Regions from separate parts of the Paenibacillus sp. MZ03-122A genome, predicted to be linked through region 2. Evidence: riboswitches for the same ligand, from Rfam matches in the RefSeq annotation. Region 2 holds a riboswitch; the other holds the start of a gene.
What was found. Region 2 has a riboswitch for cyclic di-GMP ahead of NLX74_RS12345 (transglutaminase-like domain-containing protein). Riboswitches for the same ligand answer to the same signal wherever they lie in the genome.

Region 1 (3,428 bases), on a different contig from region 2:
GGGATGGATTTGAATCTGGAGAAGCGGAGCGTTCGCCTTTGACTTGGGATTCTTACATATAAATGTCTTACACAATCCAAAGAATCCCACGGCAACAGCGATCGTAAGATCAAATCCAGCCCGTAGCGGGCTACTCAACTTTGCCCCATCCGATCATCCAACCAATATAGAGAGGAAGTGGAGAGTTATGAAGCTCGTACTTTTGTCTGGTGGTTCCGGTAAAAGATTATGGCCTTTGTCCAACGATTCCCGTTCCAAACAATTTTTGAAGGTACTGGAGAGCCCGGAGGGGATTTCGGAATCCATGGTACAGCGGGTATGGAGACAATTGGGAGACAACGGATTATCAGAATCCTCGTTTATTGCGACGGGGAGAGCACAGGTCGAAATGATCCAGAGTCAGGTCGGGCCGAATACGCGCATCATTGTTGAGCCGGAACGCAGAGACACCTTTCCTGCGATTGCGCTGACAGCGACTTATCTATATTCCATTGCTGGTGTTTCCCCTGATGAAATTATAGCTATATTGCCTGTAGATCCTTATGTTGAGGATGCTTTCTTCGCTTCCGTAGCCCAGCTGGAACATACACTCCAGGAGAGTGAAGGCAAGCTTGCTTTAATCGGGGTTGTCCCTTCCTATCCTTCAGAGAAATATGGTTACATTATTCCGAAAAACGATGCCACCCAAGGTAGCACTGGCTACCGCGAAGTGAGCCATTTTCAAGAGAAACCCGACCGGGAGCAGGCGGAGCGTCTGATTGAACGCAATGCTCTATGGAACTGCGGGGTTTTTGCATTCAAATTAAGTTATTTGCTGGATATCTTGGCATCCAAGGGTTTGCCGCTGAATTATGAAGAAATGCAAAAGCAATACGCATCTCTGGAAAAAATCAGCTTTGACTATGAAGTAGTCGAGAAGGAAAAGGATATCGTAGTTCTTCCGTATGATGGTTTTTGGAAGGATTTGGGCACCTGGAATACGCTCACAGAAGAAATGTCTAATCAACAAGTGGGCAGAGGTGTAGTAACGGAGGATTGCGTCAATACGAGTCTTATTAACGAGTTAGACATTCCTGTGGCGATCATTGGAACGAATGATCTGATTGTAGCTGCTAGCCCGGATGGTATTCTTGTGACCAATAAGGCTGAAAGTCCTCGCATTAAGGAAGTGCTCAAGGCTCATGATCAGCGTCCAATGTATGAAGAACGTCGTTGGGGGCAGTATCGGGTTGTGGATTATGTCAAATATGACGAGGGTAACGAGGTATTGACCAAACGAATCCGCGTACGGAAAGGCAAAAATATCAGCTATCAGCTTCATTTCAAACGGAGTGAAATTTGGACCATTATTAGTGGTGAGGCGGAAATTATTTTGAATGAGAAGCTGCACAAAGTAAAAGCTGGTGATGTAGTTCGCATTCCTGAAGGAACGAAGCATAGCATTTTGGCTGTGACCGATGTGGATTTTATTGAGGTGCAGACTGGTTCTGAATTGGTTGAAGAGGATATTGTACGCTTTTGTATGGATTGGAATGAAATTTCCCGTCACCAATTTATCTCATAATTGTTTTCGTAAAAACGAAAAAAAGACGAATTCATGAAAATTCATAGCCCGAACTGTCGAAATTGGGCGAAAACCTGTAAATTCATGAACATGACCTATTAAATTTTGGTAAAAAAAAGTCGATACTTAGGGTAAGAAGGAATCCAAACTCCTTCCAACGATAAACGCAGCCCTGTCGAAAGGCAGGTACGCAAAGCTAAAGGGCCTTCTACAAGGATGGCAGCCTGGCTACCGAAAGGAAGAGCGAAAGTGAGATTCTATTTTATTCCTCTGTATCGACTGATACGTCATGTACTCCCCGTTGTTATGTTTTTTTCATTGTTGCCCGTCGGTTTTGGTGATTCTCTGTCTGTGGCGAATGCCGCTTCATTACAACCTGTTAATTCGGACGCTTCTACTCAGGCCCGTGAACTATACAATTATTTACTCAACATCTCAGGGAAAAAAATAGTCACCGGTCAGCATGATTATTTGGAAAGTCCGGATGAATTAAGTAACAAGGTCCAAAAAATCAGTCAGGCATATGTTGGTCTGCACGGCTATGAGATGGGTGCCATCTCTGGTCAATCCGACACTACAGAAGCAGCACAACGTAAAAATGTCGTCGATAGTGCTATCCGTTGGAGCAGATCCGGTGGTATTGTGACGATGACTTTTCATGAAGCGCTACCGGGTAGGCCACTGACTTGGGCCAATGTACAGGCGAAAGTAAGTCAGGCAGAGTTCAACAAATACGTGACCCCAGGTACTACGCAGTATAACCTCCTCATTGCCGATCTGGATAAGGTCGCTGTATCATTAAAGCAGCTTCGTGATGCAGGGGTTCCGGTTTTGTGGAGACCTTACCACGAAATGAATGGTGACTGGTTCTGGTGGGGAAACAAAACTAATTTTAATCAGCTATGGAATATCATGTACGACCGTTTTACAAACACACATCAATTGAACAATCTGCTGTGGGTATGGAGTCCGAATGCGCCCAATTCGTATACCGTCCCGTATACCCCGAAATACCCGGGGGATGACAAAGTGGACATTTTGGCAGTAGACATTTACAACAATGATTTTAAGCAAAGTCATTACGAAGGTCTGCTCGGGCTGGCACGGAATAAGCCGATTGCTATTGGGGAGCACGGTGAGATGCCTAGTTCTGAGGTGTTGCAGGCTCAGCCTAAATGGGTATACTCCATGACTTGGGGCAAGATGCTGACCGAGAATAACACAACAAACCAAATACAGGATTATATGAATGATTCGAAGAGTTTGACACGGGATGATGTGAAAAATGGGCTGGCAGCAATCGAACAACCTGGGACAGATGTACCGACCTTACCGGACGAGGGACAAAGTGAGCCTATCCCGGCTCCGACTCCTCCTTCCGTCCCTGATGTGGTATATGTGAACGGGCTGCAGGGCGAATATTTTAACAATATGAATTTGAATGGAAGTCCTGCTTTGATCCGTACAGATAGCAAGCTGGACTACAACTGGCGCGCCATTGCAGCTGATCCAAAGGTGAATGCCGATCAGTTCTCGGTTCGCTGGACGGGGAAAATCAAACCACAATATAGCGAGACCTATACGTTCACAACGATATCCGATGATGGTATTCGCGTATGGGTAGACGGCAAGTTGGTGATTGACAGCTGGTTCAAACAAAGCTGGACGGAGCGTAAAGGCAGTATTACTTTGGAAGCAGGCAAAATGGTAGATTTAAAAGTGGAATACTATGATGAAAAAGGCGACGCGATGGCACGTCTAATGTGGGAAAGTCAGCATGAAGCGAAAGCGGTGATTCCCGGAAACGCTTTGTTTCTTCCTTGATTGATACTCTTTCCCGGTCTAAAAATATGAGGAGAGAGGG
Region 2 (3,428 bases):
TGCGGTTTTTGTGTTTTTCGTTTTTCCCATCCTGTAGTCCTCCAAACTGACTGTAAAATTTGTTTCATTACTTCTGTAGTACCATCATATCATTGCCTGTACAGATACCAAAGGTCACTGTACTCTCTTGCGAACAAATTGCATGATATTCAAAATTTTCACATTTTCTTAAATTAAGTTCGCATAACCACACTTATCCATACATTTTCGTGAACAAAATCTCCACAATAAAGCTATAACTATTTTCTAGCAAAATGAGCCCTTTGAATCATTTTGTCGAAATATGGTCCCATTTTTCCCGATACCGAAAGGATATATAACTCAGAAAGTGGAATTGCAAGACTATGGTATATTCATTGAAGAAACTAATTTTCCCCAGCCTCATCCTTTTCAAATAGGTACTTTATGTTATATTTGTTATATATTGTTCAGTCCCTAATCGCTACATGAATTACTTTAATGTGATAAAATAACCTTTGTAAATAGGGACTCCGGTTCTAAAAGGATATTCGTAAAACAAACTACAATTATCTTACTAAAATTGTTTTTTTGTAAAGGAATTGGATATGACAACAAACCAAAAAAATGCCCAGTATGTCTGGAGTGAAGATCCAGTTGCAATTATATGTACACCCTCTTCTTTCGCTAAAAAATCCCTCTTCTATATACAGGAAATAGGCTATTTCAAAACAGATGCTTATGTAATGGAACGACAAAAGCTCACCTCTTTTTTGCTCCTTTTCACCCTGTCTGGAAGGGGGGAATTGCAATATCGAGACAAGGATTATATATTGAAACCTCATGATATGCTTTTTATTAATTGTGAAGAATATGTACAGTACAAAACTTCCTGTCAGAAGACATGGGAGTTTATTAGTGTGAATCTACATGGCAATCTTATTGACCATTTCTATGAACAATTCGATAAACACAATAAGCCCGTAATCTCACTAAAGGATTCAAGTGCAGTATTGGACAAGCTGTACACCTTATTACAGGTACAGCCAGAAAGAAGCTTATCCTCTGAACTGCTCTCATCCAGGCTAATCGTTGACTTGTTAACGATTATTTTGCAGTACCCCTACACCAATCCCAACGCGAATTCAGATGGAACCGCAGAGGTGCGCAAGGTAAAGCAATATCTGGATCAATCCTATTGTGAACGGATCACGCTGGATTCACTTGCAGACATGTTCGCTCTAAACAAGTTCAACCTGGCTAAAAACTTTAAAAAACAGATTGGCTTTTCCCCTATTGAGTATCTTATTAATGTTCGTATCACGGCTGCTCAAGGCTGGCTTAAAACTAGTGATGTAGCTATTGTAGACATCGCACAATATGTGGGCATTCCCAACACAAGTCATTTTATCAATCTGTTCAAAGAGCACATTGGAGAAACGCCTCATTCCTATCGCAAAAAATGGGGAAACCGTATAAAATAGGTCTTATGTATAATCTGCAAGCTTGTTTTGTCGATAAATAGCGAAAATTTGAGATTTAAACTTGCCTAATAGAGTACCTAACTGATAGAATAAATATACAAGCTATTCAGGATAAATGGCAAACTTGTCGAAAGACAAGGACGCAAAGCTACAGGGCCTTCTGTATGATGGCAGCCAGCTACCGGTTGAAGTGGCTTTTTGTCGTGCTTTTTTTTCGAAAACTTTATACGAAATGGCAAACCTGTCGAAAGGCAGGGACGCAAAGCTATAGGGCCTTCTATTTATGATGGCAGCCTGGCCACCGAAAGGAAGTTTTTTATGGGGAAAATGATATTTTCCACACTTCTCCTATTTTTCATGCTATCCGCAATACTCTTAAATTCGACAATTTACGCTGCTGATAGTGTTGTATGGTTGGATCAAAACAATGTAAATCATGGGACGGTCAGTGTGCGTTACTCCGTTAAACCTAACATTAAAACCAAGATTTTGGTTACAAAAGATGCGCAAAAATACTCTTATAATCTGACACCCGGAAAGTCCGAAGAAGTATTCCCTCTCCAGATGGGTAATGGGAACTATAGCATCAGTATTTTGGAACAGCTTAATGGTAATCAATATAAAGTGATAGGACAAGATACGATCGAGTTAAAGCTAAACGATAGCAAAGCGGTATACCTCAATTCCGTTCAAAATATTAACTGGAGCGGTACTAATCAAGCGATTCAAAAAGCCCATGAATTAACCCAAGGCGCAACAACGGATCGTGAGAAGCTTCAAAAAATTTATGATTACGTCATTAGTCATATCAAGTACGACTCCAATCAGGCCTTCGCCTTAACGACTGACTATCTACCGCAAATTGATCGTACGTTAAGCTCGCAAAAAGATATTTGCTATGGTTATGCTTCACTGATGGCTGCTATGTTACGAAGTGTAGATGTACCAACCAAGCTGGTTATGGGCAAATCTTCCTACGTGGACACTTACCATGCTTGGAACGAGGTCTACATCGACAATCAATGGGTGGTCGTAGACACTACAGTAGATGCAGCACTGTATAAGGGTAAACAAAAATTCGAAATGATCAAAGATCCCTCCAAATACATTAAAACAAAGCAATATTAATATCAATGTTTTTATTAATATTATTTTAAAAAATTAAAAAATGAAGAAATAGAACTACATTTCTTTAGAGCCTTGATCACATGATCAAGGCTCTTTTTCTATCCTTGTTGAGAAATTGTTGAGATGTGGCATGTATTCTAGTCCAGAAAGACATTGAGGTCTAACCCATTATCCTAATTTCGGGACTAAAGGAGGTAATATTCATCCCCGAATGTAAATTTCCATAAATTATGAACAAGAAATCAATGCGGCTAACATAGCATCAGATGAATGATTGATGAATATATAAATACAGCCCTCTTGACCTCGAAGGAATAATCATTAGCCGCTAAATAAAAGTATTTTAAGAATAGGAGATTTGTTTACCATATGAGAAAAAAATGGAATACAGCAGTTGTTGCGTTATTGCTCTTTTTGCAATGCTTATTCAGTACAACACAAGCCTATGCACAAAATCCCGACTCTGCTCTGCCAGTGACCCCAGGAACCGATCCGGTTCAGAGTGTGACTAACGATGTATATCCAAAGCCCTCAGAGCCTATTAACATCCCACCTGCTGTCCCGGCTCCAGCCGTTGAGGCAACTGCCAGTTCAACTTCTGAAGTGAGGGCAACTCAGGAAAGTATTTTAACCAAGCTAACCCTCACAGATTCCTCTGGAAGTGTTATTGATGCAGTGTATAATCCCGATAGTCGTATTGATATTGGCTCCGCCATCCATTTAGGGTATGAATGGGAGCTGCCGAACCATACGTATAAAGCTGGAGACACCTTTACCTTTCAATTACCTGAGCAATTTCAAATTTACACAGACATTACATCTCCTCTGACGAATACGGATGGAGAAGTTGGTCATTTC

Region 1: linked by a shared signal. The riboswitch ahead of NLX74_RS16395 (glycosyl hydrolase) and the one ahead of NLX74_RS12345 (transglutaminase-like domain-containing protein) in region 2 are both predicted to bind cyclic di-GMP.

Annotation. Positions count from the first base shown of each region.
Region 1 covers NZ_JANAVI010000007.1:83,610-87,037, reverse strand. The annotation lists gene NLX74_RS16400 (sugar phosphate nucleotidyltransferase) at 188-1,564, shown strand; cyclic di-GMP riboswitch class I at 1,720-1,800, shown strand; gene NLX74_RS16395 (glycosyl hydrolase) at 1,814-3,388, shown strand.
Region 2 covers NZ_JANAVI010000005.1:33,075-36,502, reverse strand. The annotation lists gene NLX74_RS12355 (DUF445 domain-containing protein) at 1-30, opposite strand, end outside; gene NLX74_RS12350 (helix-turn-helix transcriptional regulator) at 567-1,442, shown strand; cyclic di-GMP riboswitch class I at 1,550-1,628, shown strand; cyclic di-GMP riboswitch class I at 1,667-1,748, shown strand; gene NLX74_RS12345 (transglutaminase-like domain-containing protein) at 1,761-2,570, shown strand; gene NLX74_RS12340 (collagen binding domain-containing protein) at 2,940-3,428, shown strand, end outside.